2 regions of the Variovorax sp. PBL-H6 genome follow, and region 1 is predicted to be linked to the other one. Evidence: predicted binding sites of a transcription regulator. Region 1 holds the regulator's gene; the other holds the start of a gene.
The links. Region 1 encodes NrdR, which represses ribonucleotide reductase genes. Its sites were predicted from a motif close to CACNANATNTNGTG; they were not measured.
Positions count from the first base shown of each region.

Region 2: G3W89_RS04885 (ribonucleoside-diphosphate reductase subunit alpha) is a predicted target of NrdR. The motif match lies at 11,605-11,618, and genes of this name have one in related genera.

Region 1 covers NZ_LR594659.1:3,309,851-3,324,952, forward strand. Annotated here, with positions in the region: gene G3W89_RS15510 (lytic transglycosylase domain-containing protein) at 59-892, shown strand; ZMP/ZTP riboswitch at 930-1,057, shown strand; gene glyA (serine hydroxymethyltransferase) at 1,100-2,344, shown strand; gene nrdR (transcriptional regulator NrdR) at 2,364-2,807, shown strand; gene pilV (type IV pilus modification protein PilV) at 2,964-3,566, shown strand; gene G3W89_RS15530 (PilW family protein) at 3,563-4,558, shown strand; gene G3W89_RS15535 (pilus assembly PilX family protein) at 4,630-5,196, shown strand; gene G3W89_RS15540 (pilus assembly protein) at 5,215-9,651, shown strand; gene G3W89_RS15545 (type IV pilin protein) at 9,651-10,115, shown strand; gene G3W89_RS15550 (GspH/FimT family pseudopilin) at 10,112-10,723, shown strand; gene ribD (bifunctional diaminohydroxyphosphoribosylaminopyrimidine deaminase/5-amino-6-(5-phosphoribosylamino)uracil reductase RibD) at 10,761-11,858, shown strand; gene G3W89_RS15560 (riboflavin synthase) at 11,904-12,557, shown strand; gene ribBA (bifunctional 3,4-dihydroxy-2-butanone-4-phosphate synthase/GTP cyclohydrolase II) at 12,554-13,717, shown strand; gene ribH (6,7-dimethyl-8-ribityllumazine synthase) at 13,746-14,216, shown strand; gene nusB (transcription antitermination factor NusB) at 14,226-14,759, shown strand; gene G3W89_RS15580 (pyridoxal phosphate-dependent aminotransferase) at 14,842-15,102, shown strand, end outside.
Region 2 covers NZ_LR594659.1:996,354-1,011,455, forward strand. Annotated here, with positions in the region: gene mpl (UDP-N-acetylmuramate:L-alanyl-gamma-D-glutamyl-meso-diaminopimelate ligase) at 1-213, opposite strand, end outside; gene G3W89_RS04840 (hypothetical protein) at 282-875, shown strand; gene G3W89_RS04845 (TlpA family protein disulfide reductase) at 872-1,402, shown strand; gene accB (acetyl-CoA carboxylase biotin carboxyl carrier protein) at 1,516-1,986, shown strand; gene accC (acetyl-CoA carboxylase biotin carboxylase subunit) at 1,989-3,338, shown strand; gene prmA (50S ribosomal protein L11 methyltransferase) at 3,352-4,236, shown strand; gene G3W89_RS04865 (DUF3426 domain-containing protein) at 4,279-5,493, shown strand; gene G3W89_RS04870 (carbohydrate kinase family protein) at 5,543-6,445, shown strand; gene G3W89_RS04875 (histone H1-like DNA-binding protein) at 6,516-6,995, opposite strand; gene G3W89_RS04880 (ribonucleotide-diphosphate reductase subunit beta) at 7,190-8,419, opposite strand; gene G3W89_RS04885 (ribonucleoside-diphosphate reductase subunit alpha) at 8,569-11,490, opposite strand; gene ampD (1,6-anhydro-N-acetylmuramyl-L-alanine amidase AmpD) at 11,839-12,447, opposite strand; gene G3W89_RS04895 (sigma-54-dependent transcriptional regulator) at 12,425-13,939, opposite strand; gene G3W89_RS04900 (two-component system sensor histidine kinase NtrB) at 13,944-15,102, opposite strand, start outside.

The DNA.
Region 1 (15,102 bases):
CTTCGACCATTGCCATTCAGGCTGTGCGACTTGGGCGCCGCACAAAGGAGGAAGAGCGATGAAACAGGCGTTTGATGCCACAGCCCGTGGGCTGCGGACTTTCATGTCCGACGTGGCCGAAGGCTTATTCGAAGTGACCCACAACGGCTTTGCCCTGCTTGGGTTGGCCATCGTGTTCGGCGTTCTCGCGCTGGCCGCGCGTCCGGATCTGCGCCAGTCGGGCGAAGAGCAACTGATGGGCTGGCTCCAATCGCGCAAGCCGCCACCCGAGGTCTCCGACCTGGAACCCACGGCCATCGATCGCACGACGGCGGCCAGCCCCCTCGAGCTGCCGAAACCACAGGCTGCGGTTGCCTACTGGCTAAGCAAGAAGTACCGCGTGGCCGTCGAGCCATTGAGCGTGCTGGTGTCAGAGGCTTTCGAGATCGGCAAGCGCACCAAGCTCGATCCCACGTTGATCCTGGCGATCATGGCCGTCGAGTCCAGCTTCAATCCCTTCGCCCAAAGCCATGTCGGTGCCCAGGGCCTGATGCAGGTAATGACCCAGGTGCATGGCGAGAAGTACGAAAGCGCCGGCGGCACCCTGACCGCCTTCGACCCAGTCACCAATATGCGCGTCGGCGTCAAGGTTCTGCAGGAATGCATAGCACGGGCGGGTTCGCTCGAAGGCGGCCTCAAGTACTACGTCGGTGCAGCCAACCTGCCGGACGACGGCGGATATGCGGGCAAGGTGATGGCTGAGCACGCACGGCTGCAGCTAGTGATCACAGGCCGTGCACCCTCCACCGCGCCCACGCCGCCCGGCATGCGCGCGCAGCCCATGCCGGTGGTGGCGCCGGCCAAGCCGGAGGGCACCAGCCCGCAGAAGGTGGCGCTGGCATCGGACCTTTAGGCTTTTCGCGGCGGGGCCCGAAGCCGTCGGCTACACTCGCACGGCACGCGACTGGCGATAGGCGCAGCACCTCTTCAGGTGCCATGCGCTGACGTGGATGACCACTGGGAAGCGTGCCGCCTGCAGCGCACGGCAGGCGTTCCGCCGTTCGCCTGGGCAGCCCTTGTTTGGTTGAAGAACAAGGACCATCCGTCTTAAAGGACTGCCATGTACAACCGCCAGACCCTGGTCGAACAGACCGATCCCGAAATCTGGGCCGCCATCCAGGCCGAGCACACTCGCCAGGAACAGCATATCGAGCTGATTGCGAGCGAGAACTACGCATCACCGGCCGTCATGGCCGCGCAAGGCTCGCAGCTCACCAACAAATACGCCGAGGGCTATCCCGGCAAGCGCTACTACGGCGGCTGCGAGCATGTCGATGTAGCCGAACAGCTGGCCATAGATCGAGTCAAGCAGCTCTTCGGTGCCGATGCTGCCAACGTGCAGGCCCATTGCGGCGCCTCGGCGAACGAGGCCGTGATGCTGGCCTTCCTCAAGCCCGGCGACACCATCATGGGCATGAGCCTGGCCGAAGGCGGCCACCTGACCCATGGCATGCCGCTCAACATGAGCGGCAAATGGTTCAACGTCGTGAGCTACGGGCTCAACGACAAGGAAGAAATCGACTACGACGCGATGGAACGCAAGGCGCACGATGCCATGCCCAAGCTGATCATCGCGGGCGCCTCGGCCTATTCGCTGCGCATCGACTTCGAGCGCTTCGCCAAGGTCGCCAAGGATGTCGGCGCCATCTTCATGGTCGACATCGCCCACTACGCAGGCCTGGTCGCGGCCGGCGTGTACCCCAATCCCGTCCCCCATGCCGACGTGGTGACCTCCACCACCCACAAGAGCCTTCGCGGCCCGCGTGGCGGCATCATCCTGATGAAATCGCAGCACGAGAAGGCGATCAACAGCGCTATCTTTCCGGGCCTGCAAGGCGGTCCGCTGATGCACGTGATCGCGGCCAAGGCGGTGGCCTTCAAGGAGGCGCTGTCGCCGGAGTTCAAGACCTACCAGCAGCAGGTCGTGAAGAATGCGCAGATCGTGGCCGAGACGCTGAGCGCACGCGGGTTGCGCATCGTCAGCGGTCGCACGGAAAGCCACGTGATGCTCGTCGATCTGCGTGCCAAGGGCATCACAGGCAAAGAGGCCGAGAGCGTGCTGGGCAGTGCTCACATGACGATCAACAAGAACGCCATTCCCAACGACCCCGAGAAGCCAATGGTGACAAGCGGCGTGCGCATCGGCACGCCGGCCATGACCACGCGCGGCTTCAAGGACGAAGAGGCGCGTGCCACCGCCAACCTGATCGCCGACGTGCTGGACGACCCGCGCGATGGCGCCACGATCGAGGCGGTCCGCGCCAAGGTGCACGCGCTGACCAGCCGCTTCCCGGTCTACCGCTGATCCTGCACATGGCGTCCGCATGAAGTGCCCTTTTTGCGGTCATCTGGAAACGCAGGTCGTCGAGACCCGCGTGTCGGAGGATGCTGACTTCGTGCGGCGCCGCCGTCAGTGCGGCACCTGCGAAAAGCGCTTCACCACCTATGAGCGGCCAGACGTCAACTTCCCGGTGGTGGTCAAGAAGGACGGCAGCCGCGCCGACTTCGACGCGAAAAAAGTCCGCGCCTCGATGATGCTGGCGCTGCGCAAACGCCCGGTAAGCATCGAGCAGATCGACCATGCGCTGTTGCGTATCGAGCAGAAGCTGTTGTCGAGCGGATTGCGCGAAATCGAATCGACCAAGGTCGGCGAGCTCGTGATGCGCGAGCTCAAGCGCATGGACAAAGTGGCTTACGTGCGCTTTGCCTCCGTCTATCGCAGCTTCGAGGACGTGGACGAGTTCAGGCAGTTGCTGCGCGATATCTGACTTTCTGACAAAAGCTCGTCGCCATCGTCAGATGGCGCCAGAGTCCCGGGCTCGGCGGCTCGACAAAGCCGCTCGGCGGCTCCCTCTATCTACTTCCCCCCTTCCAGAATCGCCGGCTGAGTCGCCACCTCGGCGACAGATCTTCTGGAGGTGATCGTGCGATCGAGCATTCAAGGGCGCAGCCGGACGACGGGCTTTTCGTTGATCGAAGTGCTTGTCGCGCTTGTCGTCCTCTCATTCGGGTTGCTTGGCATGGTCGGTATGCAGGCAATGGCCTTGCAGAACAACCGCGAAGCACGCCTGCAGTCCGTTGCCGTCGACTTGGCGCGCGAACTCGCCGAAATGATGCGAGGCAACAAGGATGTCTCAATGTTGGCGACTGCCAACCCTTATGTGGGCAACTTCTCCGGCACGGCCCTGGCGCCTGCGACCAAGTCTTCCTGCCTTTCGGTCGGCTCCAATTGCAGCGACACGACTGAGGTGGCCCGTGCCGAAATTACTGAATGGCTCGCTCGTGTCGAAACGAATCTTCCAGGCGCGCGCGTGACGATCTGCCCGGATTCGGCACCCTACAACCCCGCAGGACTGCCGCAATGGGCCTGCACATCGAACGCGGCCACCGACGTCATGGTCGTCAAGATCGGATGGAGTCGCATGTCGACGAATGCGAGTGCCGCCACGCAGGACCGAGTCATCCGAGCCAACGACGATAGTCAACCGGGCGTCATCCTGACCGTGACGGCGGGTAGCACGACGTGAAGAGATCGCCGACCCTACCCCGCCGTCGCCAGGAGCGCCGCCGCCTGGCCGGCATGACGCTTGTCGAGTTGCTCGTCGCAATGGCGCTCGGCTTGCTCGTCACCCTCGCGGCCACTGCCGCTCTGGTTGTCGCACGCCGCGGCTTCACGACCGTTGACGCGGCGTCGCAATTACGCGACAACGCGCGCTTTGCTACCGACGCCATTCAGCGTCTAGCAGTTCAAGCGGGTTACAGGGACCTCTCCTACGCTGCCAGTCGACGCGGTAATGCCATCGGCATCAGCGCCGATCCCGTGCCGAACATATCCGGTTTCGACAATGGCATAGCGAATAGGACTTCCGCGGACACGGTCACCGCACGCACCGCCAGCGACGGCTATGGCGATGTGCTGATCCTGCGTCATCAGGCCAGCGAGACCTTCCCGGGCTCAGGCGAGATCGACGCGTCCATGATCGATTGCGCCGGCTATACCGCCGATGCGCTGGCGGCAAACCGAGACGATATGCGCACGAGCATTTTCTTCGTGGCCTCGTCCAATGACGGCGAGCCGACGCTCATGTGCTACCGATCGAAAAACGGTTCTCCGCCTTTCGCAGGGTCCGTACCGCTCGTGCGAGGGGTGGAAAACTTCCAGGTGCTGTATGGCGTGGATGGCGTAATCGCCAAAACTGCCATCGATCCCACCAACATCAGCATGAAGGCCGACACCGTACCGGAGAAGTACCTGCGTGCCGAGCAGCTCACAGTGGCGGGAAACGATGTGGCGACGCGCGCCAATTGGCGGCGCGTGCGCAGCCTGCGGATTGGACTGGTCCTGCGAAGCGAGGTCGGGGCGACACAGGAACTGAAGACCCAGACGCTGTATCCCCTCGGTGGGCCCGCCTTCGGCTCGAGCGACGACGTGGGAACGATCTTCACGGCCCCAGCCGACGGCAGGGTACGGCAGGTCGTGAGCTTCACCGTTCATTTGCGGAACGACCAAGGGTTGTAAAGATGCGTTGTTCCTCACTTTCCCTTCCCGGTGCGTCCCTTTGCCCCGCGCGCCGGCAAGGCGGTGCCTCGTTGATCGTGGTACTGCTCATCCTGATCGTCGTGTCGATCCTTGGTGTCGGCGGCGCGCAGATCGCCTTGCAGGCCGAGCACGGCGCTCGCAACGACCGCGACATGCAAATTGCCTGGCAAGCAGCCGAAGCCGCCCTGCAGGACGCGGAGTTCGATATCCACGGTCCCGGAGTCACCAGTCGCAGTGCCATGCTGGGCTCGATGCCGAACCCTCTGGATTTCGTCCAGGACTGCGGCAAGGCCAGCGACGGAGTCAAAAGGGTGGGGCTTTGCGCACTTGTCCAAACCGGAAAGCCTGCCTGGCAGACCGTGAACTTCACCGCCACCGATGCCTCTGCACGCACGGTCAAGTTCGGCACCTTTACCGCGAGAGACTTTGCCTCCGGCGGTGGAACGCTTACTGGCGTCCAGCCCTTCCAGGCGCCGCGTTACGTGATCGAGCCCATCCCGGATCCGGACAACCGCAATCTCTCTTTGTCCAACGCCTACATCTACCGAATCACCGCGATGGGGTTCGGCCCGCGCCAGGACATCCAGGCCGTCACTCAAATCATTTACAGAAACTAGTGCGAGGCGCTGATGCTTATGCTTGATCTTCTCCGCAACCCCGTGGGCCGGTCTGGCCGCCGGCTACGCCCGGGTCTGCAGCGCCTGCTCGTAGGGCTCGTCATACCGGCCGTCGCCATCGTCTTATCGATCGCCGTGCGTAGCCAGACTGCCGCGCCCTCAATCCCGCCGGTGTCGCTTTCGAGCGACCCACTCTTTTCGACAACGTCGGGCGACAAGCCCGCGCTGGCTCTGGCGCTTTCGGTCGAATTCCCTACTGCTGGCGCGCAGTATCTAAAGGGACCCAACGACGCCACCGACGACAGCTACAGCAACACCAACGAATACCTCGGCTACTACGATGCCGAGTCTTGCTATGCGTACAACGACAAGCCCACTGAAACACCTCGGGCCGGTGAGAGCCTCTCGGACTACAAGCGCTTCGACCGCACAGGCGCAGCGACTCAACGCATGTGCGAGGACGCATTCAGTGGCAACTTTCTGAATTGGGCCAGCAGTTCGGCAGTCGACATGTTGCGCCTCGCCTTGTCAGGAGGCGACCGCTCCATCGACCGTGAAGATCTGACCATTCTGCAACGGGCGTACATCAGCAATGGCGACCCGTTCTGCGCCTGGAACACAAGCACGTTCCCGGCCAAGCAGTTGCTGCGCAACGGCGGCAATGCAGGCGCGTACTGGGGTGCGGTGCCGATCGCGATGCGCACAGCAGCGGGCTCCAACGACATCTGGATTGCCAGCGCGCTGAACCAGATCTATTTTGGGACGGCGAGAAGCGGTGCTTGCGGGAGCACCGACACTCTCGCATACACGCTCGGGGCGCCGGCAAATCTATATCTACCAGCGCTGGGGCCGGTGCAGATCCGTAGCCAGGCCCTGCCCAGCGACGCGTCGGTCTGCGCGGGGGAAGGCGATATCTGCTTGGTTGCGGGTATCAGGGAGGTCTGGTACGGCGCCGACACGCGCTGGGCGGTAGCCCCAGCGACGGGCACGATCGGGTGCGGCGGCATAGGCGGCGATCCCGCTCCCGGCGTCTACAAGCACTGTTACACGCGCAGCTATTCCGGTACATGGTCGCCGCCTGCTTCGCCACCGACAACCGGGCCACCGGCGCTCAACACCGACGGTTTCTTCTACTCTCGCGTCAAGGTTTGCGATCAAGACAGCGACGGAGCGTTAGTCGACGAGCGCGGCTATCCCTTCTGTACTCGCTATCCGAACGGCAAGTACAAGCCCACCGGCACCATACAGAAGTACAGCGATTCCCTGCGCCTGGCCGCGTTTGGCTACGCATTGGACCAGACCCCGACCTGCTGCAACGGACGCTATGGCGGCGTGCTGCGCGCTCCGATGAAATATGTCGGCAGCAAGACCTTCGATGAGTATGGCCAGGAAAACACGCCTGCAGGCGGAAATCCGGCGTCCGAGTGGGATATGACCACGGGCATCTTCAAACCGAATCCCGACGGCGACACATCGCAGACTCCGGCCATCAGTGGCGTTGTCAACTACCTTAACAAGTTCGGCCGCACGGGCAAACCGGGGCGCTACAAGATCTACGACCCGATCAGCGAGCTCCACTACGAAGCGCTGCGGTACCTGCAGGGCTTGCCGCCCAGCCCCGATGCCATCAGCAATCTCACGCCGCAGATGTACGACGGCTTTCCAATCTACACCGACTGGTCCGCGCACGATCCCTATGCCAATCGGCCAGCCAACGGCAACTATGCGTGCCTGAAGAGCAATATTGTGATGCTCGGAGATATCAACAGCAACGACTCCTACCGCTATTCGCGATTCCCCGCGTTCAACGCTGCCGGAAATGTCCCGAATTTCACGGCATGGTTCAACACCGTTGCCGCCTTTGAGAACGGTACCGCACTCTCATACATCGATGGCCAGGGCCAGCCACGTACGACCAGCAATCCCAACGCGCCCAACCCAACCGCTCTCGACCGCAATAAGTTCGCCCTCGTGGGCCCAGCATATTGGGCCAACACCCATGACATACGGGGCACTGGCTGGACAGAGGCCCCCAACAAGCAACGCCCAGGATTGCGCGTGAAAACCTTCGCCTTCGACGTCAATCAATACGGCACGGGAAACGACGCCGCCAATCGCCGCAATCGGAACCAGCTATTCACGGCTGCAAAGTATGGGGGCTTCGAGTCGAACTTCTCCTCGAAAGCCGTCGACAAGCCGTACAACAACTGGGGAAACCCTTTCGTAAACGAAGATGGAGTCGCCAACAACGATGTCTGGCAAGACCCTACCCGTCCCGGCGAGCCCAATTCGTTTTTCCTGCAAAGTGATGCGCGGGGCATATTGCGCGCGTTTGACAGCATCTTCGCGATCGCGTCGACGCAGGCACGAAGTATTGCAGGCGCCGCAACTCGATCTTCCAGCCTGACGGAGGGCGTGGACAACGCAATCTTCCAAGCGGAGTTCGATACAACGAACTGGAGCGGCGACCTGCTCGCGCTCCCCCTGTCGTTGGACGCAGCCAACGCGGTGTCGATATCCGAAACCCCAAGTTGGCGCGCAGACGACCAGTTGAACAAAAGAGTCAACGCTGTTGCCGACCGCAACATCGTCGTGGGCAGACCAGGTGCAACGACCGTCCCTGCCGCTTCGTCCTTCACCTGGGACGACATTGGCACCGACCTGCAGCAGGCCCTCAACAAACCGGGTCCGTCCTCCGTGGCCGACGGCCTCGGGAAGGATCGTCTTGCCTTCATTCGAGGTGACCACTCCAAGGAAGGTACCGTGTTCCGCAACCGGCAGGGCAAACGGCTTGGCGACATCATCAATTCAGGTGTCACGTATTCGGGCAAGCCCAGCAGCACCATCAATTCGACCACCTACGCTGGGTTTGCCAGCACCAACGCAAGCCGCACGCCCGCGGTGTTCGTCGGTGCCAACGACGGCATGCTGCATGCGTTCGACGCCGACACAGGTGGCGAGCTGTTTGGGTATATCCCGAGCTGGCTCGGCCCCAAGCTCTCGTCGCTCACCAGCAAGACCTATCTCAGCAACCACCAGAGCTTTGTGGATGCCACTCCCGTCGTGGCCGAAGCGCAAGTTGGCAGTGCCAACGCGAGCACGGACTGGAAGACAGTGCTGGTCGGAGGCACCGGCGCGGGAGGGCGAGGCGTGTATGCGCTCGACGTGACCGACCCCTCAACGTTCTCGGCTGCCAACGTGATGTGGGAATTCACCCCCGCCGACGACATCGACCCCAATGACAGCAACTACAGCCTTGGCAACGTCGTCGGGCGTCCGGAGATCCTGAAGTTCCGCACCAGCGCACCCGACGCCAGCCCCACCTTCAAGTGGTTCGCCGTGGTGGCCAGCGGTGTCAACAACTATGTGCCGGACTCCGAGGGCCGATTCAGCGAGACGGGCAAGCCCGCTGTCTATCTCCTGGACTTGGCCAAGCAGCCAGGTGCAGCCTGGTCGCTGGGCACCAACTACTACAAGATCTCCTTTCCTACCGACAGCGCGCTGAGCGCTACGAAACCCACCGGCGTCGTGAACTTCAAGGCGGCCCTCGGGGCTCAACAGGAAGTCACGAAGCTGTTCGTGGGCGATCTGCATGGGAAGCTCTGGAAGCTGGATTTCCGGCCACACGGATCTTCGAACTGGAACATTGGCAAGCTGTCGGCATTTAACGCCGGCTCCGACACCAGCCCGCAGCCCTATCCGCTCTACGTGGCCAAGGACGCCAGCGGCGGTGTGCAACCTATCAGCGCTGCGCCGATGCTGGTTCGCGGCGAGGGCAAAGAGTCGATCTACGTTGCCTTCGGCACCGGCAAATACCTGGAAGCCGCGGATCGCGCCTCGACGGGCGGCAACTCGTTCTACGTGATTCACGACGACGGCACGAAAGACCCGGATGGAGGCACCAGCCCGGTAACGAGCGCGATCACGGATCGCGGCCGCCTGAAAGCCGGCACCTTCAACAGCACCACCGGCGCACTCGACGTTCTGCCCTTCGTATGGGGGCGTGCCACCAGCGACACCGACAGCACACAGCGATCCGGCTGGTATTTCGACTTTCCCGATACAGGCGAACGGCAGGTGAGCGGAATTTCACTTGCCCAAGATACCTTGATCTTCAGCAGCCTCAAACCTGACGCCAGTGCCACGACCAGCACCTGTGGTGCCGGGGGTGGCACGGGACGCGAGTACCTCATCAACGTCGACACCGGCGACGGCAATTCAACAGCCTCGACGGTGGGTCTTTTGGGCGAAAGCATCGCCATGACGATCGAATCGGCCACGACGTCGACGACCACCGACAGCACCGGTCGCCGCCGCCGTGTCATCAAGACGCAGACCCTGACCCAAGGTTCGCTGGGCGTGAAAGCCCAGAGCGCCGTCACGTCGGAGCAGATTGCAGGCCGCCTGAGCTGGCGCCAGGTCTACAACTATCAAGATCTGAAGGCGGCTCCATGATGAAATGCCGGCAAGAAGGGTTTACCTTGATCGAGCTGATGATCGTCGTCGCTGTCGTCGCTGTCCTGGCGGCGATCGCCTACCCGTCCTACCAGTCGGCGGTTCTCAAAGGCAAGCGTGCCCAGGGTCGGACAGCCATCCTGGAATTACTGCAGCAGCAGGAACGCTACATGACCCAGAACAACACCTACCTGGCGTTTACCAATTCCAGCGGGGTGACCAATCCCGCAAGCGTTCCATTCAAGACCTTCTCTGGTGACAATTCGACCGGTACGGCTTATCAGCTCTCTGCGGGCAAGTGCGACACCCTTGAGCTGACCGAATGCGTCATGATCACCGCGACTCCGACGCTCACGGACACCGAAGCCGACTCGCTCTGGGCGATGAGTACGGGGGCCCGGAACTGCTCTGGCACCGCCAAAACCACGCCGCCGGCAGCGCCGCCCAAGGTGTGCTGGCCATGAAATCCCGCCTCAGCCGTGTGGCATGTAAGGGTTTCACGCTCATTGAATTGATGGTGACCCTTGCTGTCGCAGCGATTTTGATGGTCATCGCAGCGCCCGGATTCCTGTCTTTTCAGCGCAACTCCGAACTCACCTCCGCCGTCAACGGCTTGGTCGCAAGCATTGCGGCAGCGCGGGGCGAGGCCATGAAGAGCGGAAGGTACGCCATGGTGGTGCCATCGGACGCAACCCACTGGAGCAGCGGATGGGTCGTATTTGTCGACAGGGATGCGGATAACGGATTCACGGAGAGCGCCGACAGCGCGGTGTTGCGGCAGCCCGCATTGCCGAGCTACTTCAGCGTGGAAGCAAACGGCAACGCAAAGGAAGGCCAGACCGATCCGCCCTACATCCGATTCGATCCTTCGGGCTACCCGAAGACCAAGGGGGGTGGCTTTGGCCCCCTGACCATCAGTATTACCCGCAATGACCTGGGCACATCGGCAGCCTTGGACCAGACCCGGCGCGTTATCATCTCCCCCTCTGGTCGAGTACGCTCCTGCCGGCCGTCCAGCGCCACGGATGCCAAGTGCTCTCCCCCACCCGCCAATCCCGACGCCGACGACTGATATCGGCTTTGCCGCCCTTGAGCGCCCCGATAGTGCCATGCGGATGGCCTTGGAACTCGGCGCCGCTGCCAAGACCGTGTCGGACCCCAATCCCCGCGTTGGCTGCATCATCCTCTCGCCCAATGGGCATGTCGTTGGGCAAGGCCACACCCAGTCCGCTGGCGGCCCGCATGCCGAGATAATGGCCCTGCGCAATGCTGCAGCCAAGGGTCATTCAGTAGCCGGTGCCACCGCTTACGTCACGCTCGAACCCTGCTCTCATCATGGCCGAACAGGCCCCTGCTGCGATGCATTGGTCGCGGCAGGCATTCGCAAGGTCGTCGCCTCGCTGACCGATCCGAATCCGCTGGTTGCAGGCCAGGGCTTCGCGCGTCTGCGCGCAGCCGGAGTTGAAGTCGAAGTCGGCCCCGGCGCCGAGGAGGCACGCGAACTCAACATCGGTTTCTTCAGCCGCATGATCCGCAAGACCCCGTGGGTGCGGCTCAAGGTCGCCGCCTCGCTCGATGGCAAGACCGCCCTGGCGGACGGAACCAGCCAATGGATCACTTCCGAAGCAGCCCGCACCGATGGCCATGCCTGGCGCGCGCGCGCCGGCGCGCTACTCACTGGTGTCGGCACCGTGCTCGAGGACGATCCGCGGCTCGACGTGCGCCTGGTCGAGGCGCCACGCCAGCCGCCGCTGGTGGTGGTCGACAGCCAATTGCAGACGCCGCCCAGCGCGCGCATCTTCGAGCCCACCCGACCGGTCTGGATCTACGCCGCGGCCCCGGATGCGGCCGCGCAAGTCGCACTCGAAGCACGGGGCGCCACGATTCGCTATCTTCCCAATTCCCGCGGCAAAGTGGACCTCGCCGCCTTGCTGCGCGATCTCGCCGTGCGCGAGGTCAACGAGCTTCATGTCGAGGCCGGCCACAAGCTCAATGGCTCTCTGTTACGTGAGGGGCTGGTCGACGAACTGCTGTTCTACCTCGCCCCCAAGCTCATCGGCGATGGACTGGGCATCGCAAACCAGCTTCATGCCGCCGGTGCCCTGACCCGGCTGGACCAGGCCATCGCCCTCGAATTCAAGTCCGTCGAGCCCCTCGGCCCCGACCTCCGGATCGTCGCCCGCATCGCCGGTCGCGACCGCTTCTAGTCCGCCCCTCTCAAGCCGGCCTCGCATCTCTGCGAAAATGCCGCGATGTTCACCGGAATCATCACCGGCGTGGGGCGCATCGCCGCCGTCCACGACCTCGGCAGCTCTTCATCACACGGCAAGCGGCTCGGCATCGCGGCGCCTGCCGGCTATCTGGACGACGTGGGCCTGGGCGACAGCATCTCGCTCAACGGCGCCTGCATGACCGTCACGTCCCTCGATCCCGCACAGCAGCTCTTCACCATCGACATCTCGACCGAATCGCTCGACAAGACGGCCGGCCTCGCCGAGACCGGAAATCGGGTCAACCTGGAGAAGGCCCTGCGCGCCAGCGACCGCCTGGGTGGCCACATCGTCTCCGGCCATGTCGACGGCATCGGCATGGTCAGCCACTTCGCGCCGGTGGGGGAAAGCTGGGAGCTGCGTGTGCTCGCGCCACAAGCCCTGGCCCGCTTCCTCGCGTACAAGGGTTCGATCACCGTCAATGGCGTGAGCCTCACCGTCAACAGCGTGAGCGACGGCCGCGACGGCAGCGAGATCAGCATCAACCTCATCCCTCACACCGTCGAGAACACCGCGCTGGGCAGCCTCGAAGCCGGCAGCAAGGTCAACCTCGAGATCGATACCGTGGCTCGCTACGTCGAGCGCATGCTCCAGGCCGGCACGCTGCCTGCCACCCCCAAGGACCCTACGCCATGAACGCTTCCGTCACCCCGATGCCCGCCTCTCGGAGCGCACGGTCGCCCGCCCCCATCTCGCCCATCGAGGAGATCGTGGCCGAGCTGCGCGGCGGGCGCATGGTGATCCTGGTCGACGAGGAAGACCGCGAGAACGAAGGCGACATCGTCATCGCGGCCGACCACATCACGCCCGAGGCCGTCAACTTCATGGCCCGGCATGCGCGTGGCCTGATCTGCCTCACCCTCTCGCGCGAGATGTGCGAACGGCTGCAGCTCCCGCCGATGGTGGCGCGCAACGGCGCCAAGCACTCCACCGCGTTCACCGTCTCGATCGAGGCAGCCGAAGGCGTGACCACCGGCATCTCTGCGGCCGACCGCGCCCGCACGGTGCAGGCCGCCGTTGCGCCCAACGCGGTCGCTGCCGACCTGGTGCAGCCCGGCCACATCTTCCCGCTGCAGGCCGTCGACGGTGGCGTGCTGATGCGCGCCGGCCATACCGAAGCCGGCTGCGACCTCGCCGCGATGGCCGGCTGCTCGCCAGCCTCCGTGATCTGCGAGGTCATGAACGAGGACGGCACGATGGCCCGCCTGTCCGACCTGCAGCTCTTCGCGGCGGAACACGGACTCAAGATCGGCACCATCGCCGCGCTGATCGAGCACCGCAGTCGCACCGAATCGCTGGTCGAGAAAGTCGGCTGCCGCGAGATCCACACGGCCTGGGGCTGGTTCACCGCCCACGCCTTCCGCGACAAGCCCAGCAAGGGCGTGCACCTGGCGCTGGTGCGCGGGCAATGGAACGCAAGCGACACCGTGGACGTGCGCGTGCACGAGCCGCTCTCGGTCCTGGACGCACTGGAAGTCAACCGCTCCTTGCATTCGTGGGGCCTGGATGCGAGCCTGGCGCACATCGCTTCAGAGGGCAAGGGCGTCGCCGTGTTGCTCAACTGCGGCGAGACCGGCGCCGAGTTGCTGTCGCAATTCGACGGCACGGCACGGCCCGCGCAGGCGCCCGAGCGCGGTCGCATGGACCTGCGTAGTTATGGCATCGGTGCGCAGATCCTGCGCGAGTGCGGGGTGCACCGGATGAATCTCCTGGGCACGCCGCGCCGCATGCCCAGCATGGCGGCAGGCTACGGCCTGGAGATCGCCGGTTACCTCAGCAAGGAAAACGAACAATGACCCACAACCCGGGAAGGCAGGACCACTGATGCAGGACGCGAACAAGGGCGGCGCCGTCGCGCTCGACGGCAGGGGGCTGCGCATCGGCATCGTGCAGGCGCGCTTCAACGAGGACATCACCAACGCGCTCGCGAAGGCCTGCCTCGGCGAGCTCGAGCAACTGGGCGTCGCGGCCGAGGACATCGACCGGGTGAGCGTGCCGGGTGCACTCGAGGTACCTCTCGCGCTGCAGGCCCTGGCCGAACGCAACCGCTACCACGCACTGGTCGCGCTGGGCTGCATCATCCGCGGCGAGACCTACCATTTCGAACTGGTGGCCAATGAATCCGGCGCCGGCGTGAGCCGGATCACGCTCGACTATCGGATTCCGGTCGCCAATGCCATCCTCACCACCGAGAACCTCGAACAGGCACTCGCCCGCCAGACCGACAAGGGCCGCGATGCGGCGCGCGTAGCGGTCGAGATGGCGCGGCTGATCGGGTCTACCAACAGGCCCTGACCTCTTTTCATGACCGACGACACCAAGACCAGCGGCGAGCGGCCGCGCCAGTCGCGCCCGGGGCTGACCAGCACGGGCGCCCGCAAGGCCTCCGCCAAATCCACCCGCAGTCGCGCGCGCGAGTTCGCACTGCAGGCGCTCTACCAGCACCTGGTGGGGCGCAATGACGCGGCGTCCATCGACCAGTTCACGCGCGACCTGGCTGGATTCCACAAGGCGGACGCGGCGCACTACGATGCCCTGCTGCACGGCGCCATCGCCTCCGCGCAGGAGCTCGATGCACTCATCGTGCCCCTCCTCGATCGCAAGCTGGAGGAGATTTCCCCCATCGAGCATGCCGTGATGTGGATCGGCGTCTACGAGTTCCAGAACTGCCCCGATGTGCCCTGGCGCGTGGTGCTCAACGAGTGCATCGAGCTGGCCAAGGAATTCGGCGGTACCGACGGCCACAAGTACGTCAACGCGGTTCTCAACGGCCTTGCGCCGCAATTGCGCCCCGCCGAAGTGGAAGCCGACCGCGCGAGCGGCAAGGCACGGCCGTGAGCGCAGCGTCGGGCCGCCCCAGGCAAGCGAACGCCCCCTCGGTGGGCAGCGAGGACACGCCAGTGCCGAGCGTGGGGGCCGTATGAAAATTTCGAAGCGCGCCGAGCGCATCGAGCCTTTCTATGTGATGGAGGTCGCCAAGGCGGCGTCAGCCCTGGCACGCGAGGTTGCGCACACCGATCGGCCGATGATCTTCCTCAACATCGGCGAGCCCGACTTCACAGCGCCGCTGCCGGTGCAGGAAGCCGCCTTGCGCGCGGTGCGCGCCGGCGCGACCCAGTACACCCACGCGACCGGCCTCGAGGTGCTGCGCGAGCGCATCAGCGGCTGGTACAGCGAACGC
Region 2 (15,102 bases), 2.3 Mb from region 1:
CACCACATTTCCGACGACGAAGACATCCGGCGCCAGCGCCATCTGATCGGCGCCGTAGCCTTCGATCAGCTCGATGCCGAGGGCGCGCAGCTGGTCGCTCATCGGCGGATAGACGCCGGCATCGCAGCCGGTCACCCGGTGGCCGGCCTCGCGCGCCAGCGCTGCCAGACCTCCCATGAAGGTGCCGCAGATGCCGAGGATGTGAATGTGCATCGGCCGATTCTAGGGACCACCCGAAGGCGGCTCTTCTGTAGGCGCCCTCCTTTGTGCAAAATGGGTCGATGGACGTGCCCAAGCAGGAAATAGCCGCCGCAGCCGCCCGCCTCATCGTCGAGGAGGGGCTGGAGTACGGCCCGGCCAAACGCCGCGCGCTGCGCGACCTGGGCCTGCCTGCGCGCACCGCGCTGCCCCACAACGACGATGTCGAGGCCGAAGTGAGGGACTACATACGGCTCTACTGCGCCGACACGCAGCCGAAGGAGCTGTATGCATTGCGCATGCTGGCGCTCGAATGGATGGAGCACATGGCGCAGTACCGGCCGCACATCGGCGGCGCCGTGTGGCACGGCACGGCGACGCGGCTCTCGGACATCTATATCCAGCTGTTCTGCGACGACTCGAAGTCCGCGGAGATCACGCTGATCGACCACCATGTCGACTACGAGCCGCGCATGGTCACAGGCTTTCATGGCGAGCAGGTGGAGGCGCTAAGCGTCCATGTGGCCAGCCGCGCGCTCGGCGAGGAGATCGGGGTCCATCTGCTGATCTATGACCTCGACGACCTGCGGGGCGCTCTCAAGCCCGACGCGCAGGGGCGCGTACCCAGGGGCAATATGGCTGCCTTGCGGAGGCTCATCGAGAAGGAAAGCGGATGAATTCGACGCCCACGCGCCGCGGCTGGCTCTTCGGAGGCGTTGCCACCCTGGCGGCGATCGCCGGCATCGGCGGCGCGGTATGGCACCGGCGCGCCACTGGCGGTGGCGAGCCGCTGGATGCCGGTTTCTGGACCCAGCGCTTCGAGCGGCCTGAAGGCGGCGAGATCGTCCTGGAGCAGTTTCGAGGCAAGCCTCTTCTGATCAATTTCTGGGCAACCTGGTGTCCGCCGTGCGTTGAAGAAATGCCGATGATCGACGCGTTCTTCCGCGAAAATGCTTCGAACAGCTGGCAAGTGGTTGGCCTCGCGATCGATCAGCCCAGCGCCGTCCGCAAGTTTCTCGCCAAGACGCCAGTCAGCTACTCGATCGGTTTGGCTGGCCTGCAGGGCACCGAACTTGTCAAGAATCTGGGAAACACGGCCGGCGGCCTGCCCTTCAGCTTGGTGGTGGACGCCGGAGGCGCAATTGCGGCGCGTAAGATCGGCAAGATCGAGCCGGCTGACCTGCAGGCGTGGCGACGGGCATAGTTCAAAGCTAGAATCGCTCTCCCGAATCGAGCGCTTTGGCGGCTGAACGCCGAAATAGCCCGATTTTCTCGTGAGTTATGTCCTCATGGCCGGAATCCCGGCGTTGGAGTCCCATGGATCTGCGCAAGCTGAAGACACTGATCGACCTGGTGTCCGAATCGAATATTTCCGAACTGGAAATCACTGAGACCGAAGGCAAGGTCCGAATCGTGAAGGCTGGAGCGGCGGCGCCGATCCAATACGTACAAGCGGTCCCGGCTCCTCTGGCTTCGCCAGTGGCTGGCGCCGCACCCGCGGGCGCCATTGCTGCGGCCGCGCCGGCGGCGGCCGTCCCGGAGGCTGCGCCTACCGGCCACGTGGTCAAGTCGCCCATGGTCGGCACCTTCTATCGCTCTTCCAGTCCGGGCGCGCCGGCCTTCGTCGAAGTCGGCAGTCAGGTGAAGGAAGGCGACACGGTCTGCATCATCGAAGCGATGAAGATCCTCAACGAAATCGAGGCCGACAAGTCCGGCACTGTCACACAGATCCTCGGCGAAAACGGTCAGGCGGTCGAATATGGCCAGCCGCTGTTCATCATCGAGTGACCATGTTCAAGAAGATTCTGGTCGCTAATCGCGGAGAGATTGCCCTGCGCGTTCAGCGCGCCTGCAGTGAACTGGGCATCAAGGCAGTGATGGTTTATTCCGAGGCCGATCGCGAAGCCAAGTATGTGAAGCTGGCCGAAGAAGCAGTCTGCATCGGCCCCGCGCCTTCTTCCCAGAGCTATCTGAACATGCCTGCGATCATCTCGGCTGCCGAGGTGACGGATTCCGAGGCCATCCACCCGGGCTACGGATTCCTGAGCGAGAACGCCAACTTCGCCGAGCGCGTCGAGCAGAGCGGCTTCCAGTTCATCGGCCCGACGCCGGAGTCGATCCGCATCATGGGCGACAAGGTGTCGGCCAAGCAGACGATGATCAAGGCCGGCGTGCCCTGCGTTCCCGGCTCGGAGGGCGAGTTGTCCGATGACGCCGCCATCAACAAGCGCATAGCGCGCGCCATCGGCTACCCCGTCATCATCAAGGCCTCGGGCGGCGGGGGCGGGCGCGGCATGCGCGTGGTGCATACCGAGGCGGCGCTGGTCAACGCGATCCAGATGACCAAGGCCGAGGCCGCTGCGGCCTTCAACAATCCCTCGGTCTACATGGAGAAGTTCCTCCAGAACCCGCGCCACATCGAGATCCAGGTGCTGGCCGACAAGCACAAGAACGCCGTCTATCTAGGCGAGCGCGACTGCTCGATGCAGCGGCGCCACCAGAAGGTCATCGAAGAATCGCCGGCGCCGGGCATTCCGCGCAAGCTGCTCGAGAAGATCGGCGAGCGGTGCGCCCTGGCCTGCAAGAAGATCGGCTATCGCGGCGCCGGTACCTTCGAGTTCCTCTACGAGAACGGCGAGTTCTACTTCATCGAGATGAACACGCGCGTGCAGGTCGAGCATCCGGTCACCGAGTTCACCACCGGCATCGATATCGTGAAGACACAGATCATGGTCGCTGCCGGCGAGCGGCTGCCCTTCACGCAGCGGCAGATCGAGATGCGGGGCCATGCCATCGAGTGCCGCATCAACGCCGAGGACCCGTACAAGTTCACGCCTTCGCCGGGTCGCATCACCATGTGGCATCCGCCGGGCGGCCCGGGGGTGCGGGTGGATTCCCACGTCTACACGAACTACTTCGTGCCCCCGAACTATGACTCGATGATCGGCAAGATCATCGTGCACGGCGACACCCGCGAACAGGCGCTGGCGCGCATGCGCACGGCGCTGAACGAGACGGTGGTGGAGGGCATCCAGACCAACATCCCGCTGCACCGGGAGCTGATGGTCGACGCCAAGTTCATGAGCGGCGGCACCAACATCCACTACCTCGAAGAATGGCTCGCGGCCCACAAGCGTTGAGCAGCGCCACCCCATGTTCGAACTTCGCCTGCTCGTCCCGGAAGACCATGTCGAGACGCTGAGCGAAGCGCTCGAGGCGTTGGACGCGCTGAGCGTCTCGGTCGAAGACGCGGATGCCCAGACCGATGCCGAGCAGGCGCTCTTCGGCGAGCCGGGCATGCCGCCGCCGAAGGAGGGCTGGCTGCGCTCACGCGTGATCGCTCTCTTTGCCGATGAAGCGCAGGCGCGCGAGGCGGCCAAGGTGCTGGCGGCGCAGGACTTCTTCGACGGCTGCCAACTGCTGGGCCTGGTCGACGTGCCCGAACAGGACTGGGTGCGGCTCACGCAATCGCAGTTCACGCCGGTCGAGATCACGCCTGAGTTCTGGATCGTGCCCACCTGGCACGATCCGCCGGCGGGAGCGCGGCAGGTGATCCGGCTGGACCCGGGGCTGGCCTTCGGCACCGGCACGCACCCGACCACGCGCATGTGCCTGCGCTGGATTGCGTCACGAGCCGAGGTGGACGGCAAGCGCGTGCTGGACTACGGCTGCGGCTCCGGCATCCTCGCGATCGGCGCGGCCAAGTTCGGCGCTGCCGAGATCGACGCCGTGGACATCGACGAGGCCGCGGTCGACGCGACTCGCCTCAATGCCGAGGCCAACGGCGTGCAGCTGAAGGCCGGCCTGAGCGAGCTCGCGCGGGGTCGTTACGACATCGTGCTCGCGAACATCCTCGCCACCCCGCTCAAGGTACTGGCGCCGCTCCTGTGCGATCACGTGGCGTGCGGCGGCGCCCTGGTGCTCGCCGGCATTCTCGAGCGCCAGGCCGATGAGCTGAAGCTGGCCTATGCGCCCTATGCCGCGCTCGAAGTGAGCGACGCCGAAGATGGCTGGATACTGATGACCGCCAGCCTCTGAGTTCGCCGGCGTTGGGGCGCGCCCCAATACAATCGGCGCCTCATGAGCCTGGTCACCCGCTGCCCTGCCTGCGGCACCACCTTCAAGGTGGTGAGGGATCAGCTTCGCATTTCCGAGGGCTGGGTGCGCTGCGGTCGCTGCAGTGAAGTCTTCGATGCAACGCTCGAGCTGCACGAGACACCCGACGCGGCCGTTGCGTCGAAGATGCCACCGGCGCTCGACGACACAGCGGAAAGCGCGCCGCCTCCAGCACCGGCACCTGCACCTGCACCTGCACCTGCACTTGCAGCGGCGTCGGCCATGCCTGCTCGAGAGGAGGAGGCACCACTGCAGAAATCCGATTCTCAGTACTTCACAGGCGTCGTGGCCGACGAACCTTGGCCCGAGACACCAGCGCCCACGGTCGAAGCAAGCTCGCATGTGGTGCCGCCGTACCCTTCCTTTCCGCCCTTCCCGAATATCGACCTGAACCTGCCCGAGCCGCCCATCGGCCGCGAGGCGCGTTCGGCAACGCCGGAGCCGCTCGAGGCGAAGGCCGTGCCTGCAAGCACCGCCGAGGAGGACGCGGCGAGTGTGCAACTGCAGAAAGCCTTGCGCCGCGCGCGCGCCAAATCCGCCAAGATCGCACGCGCGAAGGCACGGGGCGAAGAGCGCGCTGCGCGCGAGTCGGCGCCCGTGGTGCTGGCGGCCAGCGAGCCCGAGCCCCTGCTCGACCATCCGCGGCGCCTGCCCTACTTTGCTGCGGCCGCCGCCGGGGGCGCGGCATTTTGGCAGCGCACGAGTGTGCGTCGCGCCTTGGTGGGTGTGGCCGTTTTCGCGGCAATCCTCCTGGTCCTGCAGGTGCTGCATCAAGAGCGCGACCTGCTCGCGGCGCGGCAGCCTTCGCTGCGACCTGCGCTCGCGGCCTTGTGTGGGCTGACGGGCTGCGAACTCTCGGCGCCGAAGCAGATCGCCGACATCACGATCGATGGTGCCTCCTTCGCGCGCGAGAAGAGCGGCGACGCCTTTCGGCTGAACTTCACCTTGCGCAACGGCGCGCCACTGCCGCTCGCGATGCCGGCCATCGAGCTGTCCCTGCTCGACACCCAGGAGCGGGCGGTGGTGCGGCGCGTGCTCATGCCCGCGGAGTTCGGTGCGCCGTCCGTGCTGCCGGGGCGCGCCGAGCGCGCAGCCTCGCTGCCGCTCGCGCTCACAGGACCCGAGGCGGCGGCGCTGCCGCCGGTCGCAGGCTTTCACCTGCTGGCCTTCTATCCCTGAAGATGGTCTCTCTTCTTCTCTTGTCTTTCAATCAACCAGTGGTCCATCCATGGCAGCAGTGATTTGCGGTTCTCTCGCGTTCGACACGATCATGACTTTCGAGGGACGGTTCGCCGATCAGATCCTTCCTGATCAACTGCACATCCTCAACGTGTCCTTCCTGGTTCCTGGCCTGCGGCGCGATTTCGGAGGCTGCGCCGGCAACATCGCTTACAGCCTCAACGCGCTGGGCGGAAGGGCGTTGCCGATGGCAACGGTTGGCAGCGATGGCGGCGACTATGTGGAGCGGCTGCGTTCGCTCGGCATCAGCACGGAGTTCGTGCGGCAGGTGGAGCACAGCTTCACCGCGCAGGCGATGATCATGAATGACCGTGACAACAACCAGATCACGGCCTTTCATCCGGGGGCCATGCAGCAGGCCCACATCACCAAGGTGACGGGGCGGGACGATATTCGGCTGGGCATCGTGGCGCCCGACGGACGCGAGGCCATGCTGCAGCATGCAGAACAGTTCAAGGCTGCCAACATCCCCTTCGTCTTCGACCCGGGGCAGGGCCTGCCGATGTTCGACGGTGAGGCGCTGCGGCATTTTGTGGAGTTGGCGAGTTGGGTGGTCGTCAACGATTACGAAGGGAAAATGCTCTCGCAGCGTACGGGCTGGAGTTTCGCTGAGATCTCCGAACGGGTGAAGGGCCTGGTTGTCACCCTCGCCGCGGAGGGCTGCGAGGTGTGGACCCGGGGCGAGCGCGAGCATGTGCCGGCCGTCAAGCCCACCGCCGTGATCGAGCCCACGGGTTGCGGTGACGCCTGGCGCGGCGCGCTGCTGTATGGCCTGGAGCAGGGCTGGCCGCTCTCGCGCTGCGCGGCACTGGGCAATCGCCTCGGCGCACTCAAGATCGCACAGCGCGGCCCGCAGAACTACCAGGTGGATCGCCAGGCGCTGGGCCTCTGAGCCCCACGCTGAAACAAAAAAAGCCCGGCACCGAAGTGCCGGGCTTTCGCCTTCGAGGCTGCTGAGCGACTCAGGGCTTGCTGGCCGTCGGGAACGGCCAGGCTGCCTGGGGGTTCAGCGTCGTTTGCGCTGCAGGCGCAGGCGCAGCAGCAGCGGCGGGCGCTTTCGCGGCCTTCTTGGCAGCAGGCTTCTTCGCTGCTTTCTTGGCGGCAGGCTTCTTGGCCGCTGCCTTCTTCGCCGGCGCCTTTTTCGCGGGAGCCTTCTTCGCTGCTGCCTTCTTGGCCGGCGCCTTCTTGGCTGCTGCCTTCTTGGCGGGAGCCTTCTTCGCTGCTGCCTTCTTGGCCGGCGCCTTCTTCGCCGCTACCTTCTTGGCGGGAGCCTTCTTCGCTGCGACCTTCTTGGCCGGCGCCTTCTTGGCCGCTACCTTCTTGGCAGGAGCCTTCTTCGCTGCGACCTTCTTGGCCGGTGCCTTCTTTGCAGCAGCGACCTTCTTGGCCGGAGCCTTCTTTGCAGCGGCTTTCTTAGCCGGCGCTTTCTTTGCAGTTGCCATTTCTCTTTTCTCCTTGATCAAGTTGAAAAAATCAACCTTTGAAGCACTCCACGCATGTTGGTCAACGTGAAGCGATTCATGGCGTTGGATCGAGCTCCAGCGCAATGAACACCTGCGCCTTCACCGCCGCTGCACTCTCCGGTGCATGTCGGCGGTGATGGCTATTCTTGATGCATTTTTGTTGTCGGAACAATTCAATCCCAGGAAAGCGCACCACCCGACTGATACTCGATCACCCGGGTCTCGAAGAAATTGCGCTCCTTCTTCAGGTCAATCATCTCGCTCATCCACGGGAAGGGGTTTTCCTCGTTCGGGAAGAGCGTTTCGAGGCCGATCTGCTGTGCGCGCCGGTTGGCGATGTAGCGCAGGTAGCCCTTGAACATGGAGGCATTCATGCCGAGCACGCCGCGAGGCATGGTGTCTTCGGCGTAGCGGTACTCGAGCTCCACGGCCTTCAGGAAGAGGGCCTTGATTTCCGCCTTGAACTCTGCGGTCCAGAGGTTGGGGTTCTCGAGCTTCAGCTGGTTGATCAGGTCGATGCCGAAATTGCAGTGCATCGACTCGTCGCGCAGGATGTACTGGTACTGCTCGGCAGCACCGGTCATCTTGTTCTGGCGGCCCAGCGCGAGGATCTGCGTGAAGCCGACATAGAAGAACAGGCCTTCCATCAGGCAGGCGAAGACGATCAGCGACTTGAGCAGCGTCTGGTCGTTCTCGTGCGTGCCGGTGTGGAAGTTCGGATCGCTGATGGCGTCGATGAACGGGATCAGGAACTGGTCCTTCTCGCGGATCGACGGCACCTCGTTGTAGGCGTTGAAGATCTCGCTCTCGTCCAGGCCCAGCGACTCGACGATGTACTGGTAGGCGTGCGTGTGGATCGCCTCCTCGAAGGCTTGGCGCAGCAGGAACTGGCGGCATTCGGGCGCCGTGATGTGGCGGTAGGTGCCCAACACGATGTTGTTGGCGGCCAGCGAGTCGGCTGTCACGAAGAAGCCGAGGTTGCGTTTGACGATGCGGCGCTCGTCCTCGCTCAAGCCGTTCGGGTCTTTCCAGAGCGCGATGTCGCGCGTCATGTTCACTTCCTGCGGCATCCAGTGGTTGGCGCAGGTGGCGAGGTACTTCTCCCACGCCCACTTGTACTTGAACGGCACCAGCTGGTTCACGTCCGTCTGGCCGTTGATGATGCGCTTGTCCGCCGCCTTGACGCGGCGTGCGGCCGGCATCGCGGGCGCGGTCTGCTGCGGTGCGCGCGTGACGGCGCCGTCATCAAGCGTGCGCGCGATGGGAGCGAGTGAGGGCGCTGTTTGCGAAGTCGGATGCTCCAGCGAGCGGCTGGCTTGCGCGTCGCTGCTCGATGGTTGCCGCATGCCTTGTTGCAGATCCTTTGGCAAGGAGGGCTTGACTTCTTCGTCCCAGGTCAACATAGAAAAATCCAATGCTCAAATTATGTGAGCAACGATGTGAGTTGCAAAGTGCTCTTCACATCGCGCTCTGTTTATGTTGCCGTTATGTTGTTCGCATGCATCGTCATTTGTCGGGCGATGCCGCGAATCGATGCGCCTTCACGCCGACATCACTGGCATGCTTCGCACGTCGGATCGTCAACGCCGCAGAAGGCGATGTCGGTCGCGGGCATTGCGCTGAGCTGCGCTTGCGCAGCCGCCGCGGCTGCTTCGAGCGCGCTCATGCCCGATGAAGGCGCATCCATCGAGCCCGAGGACACCGCATTGAGGCGACCTGATTGCACCGTCGACTTCTCGGCGTGCGTGGCGCTCTGCGTGCGCAGGTAATAGGTGGTCTTCAAGCCGCGCAGCCACGCGAGCTTGTAGGTATCGTCGAGCTTCTTGCCCGAGGCGCCGGCCATGTAGATGTTCAGCGATTGCGCCTGGTCAATCCACTTCTGACGGCGCGCGGCGGCCTCGACCAGCCAGGTGGTCTCGACCTCGAAAGCGGTCGCGTAGAGCGACTTCACGTCCTGCGGCACGCGATCGATCGGGCGCAGTGAGCCGTCGAAGTGCTTGAGGTCCATCACCATCACGTCGTCCCAAAGGCCCAGGCGCTTGAGATCGCGCACGAGGTAGTGGTTGATCACGGTGAACTCGCCGGAGAGGTTGGACTTGACCGAGAGATTGCCGAAGCAGGGCTCGATCGAGGCGTCCACGCCGATGATGTTGGAGATGGTGGCGGTCGGCGCGATGGCGACGCAGTTGGAATTGCGCATGCCGTCGGCCTTGATCTTCTGGCGCAGCGCGTCCCAGTCCAGCGTGGACGAGCGGTCGACCTCGACGTAGCCGCCGCGCGCCTTCTCGAGCAGGTCCAGCGTGTCGGGCGGCAGCACGCCCTTGTCCCACAGCGATCCCTTGTAGCTGGAATAACGGCCGCGCTCGCGCGCCAGCTCCGTCGAAGCCCAGTAGGCGTGGTAGCAGATCGCTTCCATCGATTCGTCGGCGAACTGCACTGCCTCCTGCGAGGCGTAGGGGATGCGCAGCTCGTACAGGGCGTCCTGGAAGCCCATCAGGCCCAGGCCGACCGGGCGGTGGCGCAGGTTGGAGTCGCGCGCCTTCTTGACCGCGTAGTAGTTGATGTCGATCACGTTGTCGAGCATGCGCATCGCGGTCGCGACCGTGCGTTGCAGCTTTTCCTGGTCGACCTTGCCGTCCTTCAGGTGCTGCAGCAGGTTCACCGAGCCCAGGTTGCAGACGGCCGTTTCGGTGTCGCTGGTGTTGAGCGTGATCTCGGTGCAGAGATTGGACGAGTGGACCACGCCCGCATGCTGCTGGGGCGAGCGCACGTTGCAGGCGTCCTTGAAGGTGATCCAGGGATGGCCGGTTTCGAACAGCATCGTGAGCATCTTGCGCCAGAGATCCGTGGCCTGGACCGTGCGACTGGGCTTGATCTCGCCGCGAGCGGCCTTCTCTTCATAGGCCACGTAGGCAGCCTCGAAGTCGGCGCCGAACTTGTCGTGCAGGTCGGGCACGTTGGAGGGCGAGAACAGCGTCCAGCTGCCCTTTTCCATCACGCGGCGCATGAACAGGTCAGGAATCCAGTTCGCCGTGTTCATGTCGTGCGTGCGGCGGCGGTCGTCGCCCGTGTTCTTGCGCAGCTCCAGGAACTCCTCGATGTCGAGGTGCCATGTTTCCAGGTAGGTGCAGACCGCGCCCTTGCGCTTGCCGCCCTGGTTGACCGCGACGGCGGTATCGTTCACGACCTTGAGGAAGGGAACCACGCCTTGCGATTCGCCGTTGGTGCCCTTGATGTGGCTGCCCAGCGCGCGCACGCGGGTCCAGTCGTTGCCCAGGCCGCCTGCGAACTTGGAGAGCAGGGCGTTTTCCTTGATGGACTCGTAGATGCCGTCCAGGTCGTCGGGCACCGTGGTCAGGTAGCAGCTCGAGAGCTGCGAGCGCAGCGTGCCGCTGTTGAACAGCGTGGGCGTGCTGGACATGAAGTCGAAGGAGGACAGCACTTCGTAGAACTCGATCGCGCGCGCCTCGCGGTCGATCTCGTTCAGCGCGAGGCCCATCGCCACGCGCATGAAGAAAGCCTGCGGCAGCTCGATGCGGGTCTTGCGCACGTGCAGGAAGTAGCGGTCGTAGAGGGTTTGCAGGCCGAGGTAGTCGAACTGCAGATCGCGCTGGGGCTTGAGCGCGGCGCCCAGGCGGGCCAGGTCGTACTGCTGCAGCCGTTCGTCGAGCAGCTCGTTGTCGACGCCTTTCTTGATGAACTGCGGGAAGTAGTCGGCGTAGGCCTGAGCGCGCTCGGCTGCCGGCACTTCGCGGCCGATCACTTCCTTGAAGATCGTGTGCAGCAGCAGGCGCGCGGTCGCAAAGGTGTAGTCAGGGTCTTTCTCGATCAGGGTGCGGGCGGCGAGGATGGAAGCCTTGTAGACCTCGTCGAGCGGCACGCCGTCGTAGAGGTTGCGCATGGTCTCGGCCACGATCGGCCCGTCGGTGATGCTCTCGCCCAGGCCGGCACAGGCGGACGCGATCAGTCCCTTGAGCTCGTTGAGGTCGAGCGCAACCCGCTCCCCGCGGTCGAGCACATGCAGCGTGGAGACGGCGATAGGGGCCTCCTGCTCGCCCTGCTTCGAGCGCTCCTGCGCGCGACGCTCGCGGTACAGCACATAGGCGCGGGCGATCTCGTGGTGGCCGCCGCGCATCAGGCCCAGCTCGACCTGGTCTTGCACATCCTCGATGTGGAAGGTGCCGCCGCCGGGGCGCGAGCGAAGCATGGCACGCACCACGCCCTGGGTCAGGGTATCGACTGTCTCGCGCACGCTGGCGGATGCGGCGCCCTGCGTGCCGTGCACGGCGAGGAAGGCCTTCATCATCGCGATGGCGATCTTGTTGGGCTCGAAGGGAACGACCGCGCCGTTGCGGCGGATGATCTGATAGTTGGCGAGCGCATTCCCGGCGGGCGAGCCGGCCTTGTCACGGGCTTGTTGCGGCGTCGAGGAAACGGCGCGGGGCGTGGCGGGATGGTTCTGGGCAGTTTGCATTCGGTCCTCTGTTGGGCAATTCTTGTTGGGGCGGCCGTGCCGCGTGTGGCCGGTGGCTTGGATGAAGGCACGGGGCAGGGCACACTATATCTGGGGTCTCAGAGGGCTACAACCCACTAGATGTAGTGTTTTCCTTGTAGTTCAATGGCATGCATTCACCCGAAAACGGGCTGGATGGGGAGTTATCCCGCATCGTTACTGAACGACCTTAGCGCGTGCCACTCCCCATGCGCCCTGCGCACGCATTTGGGCCTGGAAGGCGCATGGTTGCTGAGCAGCTGCGATCGAAGGCGCAGATCGCGTCACGTGGCGCCGGCGCATCAGGGCCGAGGTGAAGATTGAAAAAATTCAGCGCGCCATGACCGTGTCGGGGAACATCGCGCGTTGCCAGCCCAGCTGCTGTTGCAGAAGCAGCCAGTCGAAGCCACCGCCCGGGTCCGCCTTGCGGTTTGGCGCAATGTGTTCATGGCCCGCGACGAAGGCGATGGCGTAGCGCTGCGCGATGGCGGGACAAAGACTGGCAAGCGTTTCGTATTGCGCGAGCTCGAAGCGCTCGCCCTCCTGGCCCTCGAGCTCGATGCCGATCGAATCGTCGTTGCAGTTGGCGCGGCCGCGCCAGAACGAGGGTCCGGCATGCCAGGCGCGCTCGTCGCAGCTCACGAACTGCCAGAGCTCGCCGTTGCGGCGCACGTAGAAATGGGCCGAGACCTCGAGGCCGCGGATGCTGTCGAAATAGGGATGCGCATTCCAGTCCAGCTGGTTCGTGAAGAGCCGCTGCACCTCGTCGCCGCCATAGCGCCCGGGCGGGAGGCTGATGGAGTGCAGCACGATCAGGTCGATCTGCGCGCCTGGTGGGCGCGGGCCGAAGTTGGGCGAGCGCAACGATCGGGCGAATCGGTACCAGCCGTCCTGCCAGAGCTCGTTGCCGGGCGCGTCAGTCGTCGGTGCCGCTGCCATTGTTGTCGTCGCCACCGGGCGTCGCAATGCCGAGGCGCGCAATGCGATAGCGGATCTGCCGCAGGCTGAGGCCCAGTCGCGCCGCGGCTGCGGTGCGGTTGAACCCGCTGTCCTGCAGCGCGCGCACGAGGATCTCGCGTTCCTGCTGATCCAGATAGCTTTGCAGGTCGCTCGGGACCGAGGCGGGCTTCGACGCAAGCGGCGCGGCCGGCGATTGTTCGGCCGGTGCCTGCACCACAGTCGCGGGCGGCGTGCTCGCCGGCTCCAACAGCGCAGCGCCGCTGGAGACATCGATGTGCAGCACATCGCCGTCGCTCAGGGCGACGGCCCGGTGCAGCAAGTTTTCGAGCTCGCGCACATTGCCGTTGAGCGGGTGCTGCGACAGCCGGTGCAGCACGTCGGGCGACAGTGCCGGGATCGGCATGCCGGCGTCGCGCGCTATCCGGGCCAGCAGCGCCTCGCAGAGCGCCGGCAGGTCCTCGCGGCGCTCGCGCAGCGCCGGCACCGCGATCTCGATCACGTTGAGACGATAGAAAAGGTCCTGGCGGAAGCGGCCGGCCTGCACCTCGGCCTGCAGGTCCTTGTGCGTGGCGCTCACGATGCGCACGTCGACGGCGTCTTCCTGCGTCGAGCCGATCGGCCGCACGCTGCGTTCCTGGATCGCGCGCAGCAGCTTGGACTGCATCGCAAGCGGCAGGTCGCCGATCTCGTCGAGGAAGAGCGTGCCGCCGCGGGCGGCCTGGAAATAGCCGTCGCGGTCCTGCGAGGAACCGGTATAGGAGCCTTTTCTGGCGCCGAAGAATTCGGCCTCGAGCAGGTTCTCGGGAATGGCACCGCAGTTGACCGCGACGAAGGGGCCATCGCTGCGCTGGCTGCACGCATGCACCGCCCGCGCCGCCAACTCCTTGCCGGTGCCGGACTCGCCGCGTACGAGCACCGGGGCCATGCCGCGCGCGACCTTGGCAATGCGGGACTTGACCTGACGCATCGGCTCGGAGTTGCCGACCAGCCTTTCGAGCGCCGCCGTGCCGACGTTGCCGATGGTCGCTGCCAGCTTGGTGCCGTTGCCCTCTGCCTGGCGCACTGGCCGCGCGGGCGCGCCCCGCGCCTGTACCGCCGAAGCCACGACGGTACGGAACTGCTTCAGGTCCACCGGCTTGGTCAGGTAGTCGAAGGCGCCCGCCTTCAGGGCCTCGACCGCGTTCTCTGCCGAGCCGTAGGCGGTCATCACCACGCAGCGCTCGCTGCGCTGCTCCTGCTGGATGCGCTGCAGGATCTCCATGCCCAGCCCGTCGGGCAGGCGCATGTCGGTGATCACGGCATCGAAGCGGCCCGCGTCCAGGTGTTCGCGTGCTTCCGACACGCTGCCTGCCGCCTCGACGCGGTAGCCCTCGCGCAGCAGCGTGAGCTCGTAGAGCGTGCGCAGGTCGGGCTCGTCGTCGACGACCAGGATCTGGGCGGGGCGCGGCGCGGGCGGATTGGGGCTGCTCACGGCGCTATTGTGTCAGCCCGACTTCGCCTGGCATGAAGACGACGGCGAATTCATTTCCCTCCGGCCCGCCTGCAGGCAGGGCGCGGCGCTCGTAGCCGATGGTGGCGCCATGGCGCTCGCACAGCTCGCGGCACAGATAGAGGCCGAGGCCGCTGGAGCGGCTCTCGGACGAAAAGAAGGGCTCGAACAGATGGCGCTGCACCGCGGGCTCGAGCGGCGCACCATCGCTCCACACCTGAAGGCTGGCGCGACCGGCAGCGTTCAGCCGCGTCGCCACCTGGATCGAGCCGTCGCGCGCGCCGGCGTAGCGCGCCGCGTTGTCGAGCAGGTTCACCAGGATGCGCCGCAAGTGCTCGATGTCGAAGCGCACCACGCTGCCGGGCGCCTCGAGGACCAGCAACACGCCCTGGCGCTGCGTTTGCCGCACCCACTCCTCGGCCAGCGTGCGCACTGTCGGATCGAGCACCAGCTGCTCCCCCAGCGGCAGCACGCGCTGTTGACGAGCCCGCGCGACGTCGAGCACGTCGTCGACGATGCGCGACAGGCGCTGTGCGTTCTGCTGGACCATGGTCGTCAGCCGCCGATGACCCGGATCGACCAGGTCCTCGCCCAGCAGCGCGCTGGCCTGGGTGATGGCGGCAAGTGGGTTGCGGATCTCGTGCGCGACCGCGGCCGACATGCGCCCCATGGCCGCGAGCTTTTCGGTGCGAATGCGTGCCTCGAGCTCGCGCAGATCCTGCAGGAACATCACGCACAGGCTCTCGATACCGCGATCGGCCGCGCGCGTGAGCCGGGTGCGCACCCGCACCTCGCGCGGCGCGCCTTGGGCCTGCGCGATCGGGATCTCGCGCGACTGCGGTGAGCGCCGCGCGAAGGTATTGCGCGCAATCGCGGCCAGTGGCATCCAGGCCGGCTGCGTGCCCAGCGTGAAGGGCAGCTCGAGTTGGGCCAGTCCCTGCCCGAGGATCGCGTCGGCCGCGGGGTTGGCTGCGTGCACCTGGCCCTTGGCGTCGATCACGAGCACGCCTTCGCTGAGCGTTTCGATCACGAGGTCGTTCACCAGGGCATGCATCTGCGCCGTGCCCCGGTTGCGATGCGCCAATGCCTCCTCGCGCATCAGGCGCCGCGCCAGCTCGTGCGCCAGCAGCGCCACCACGAACAGG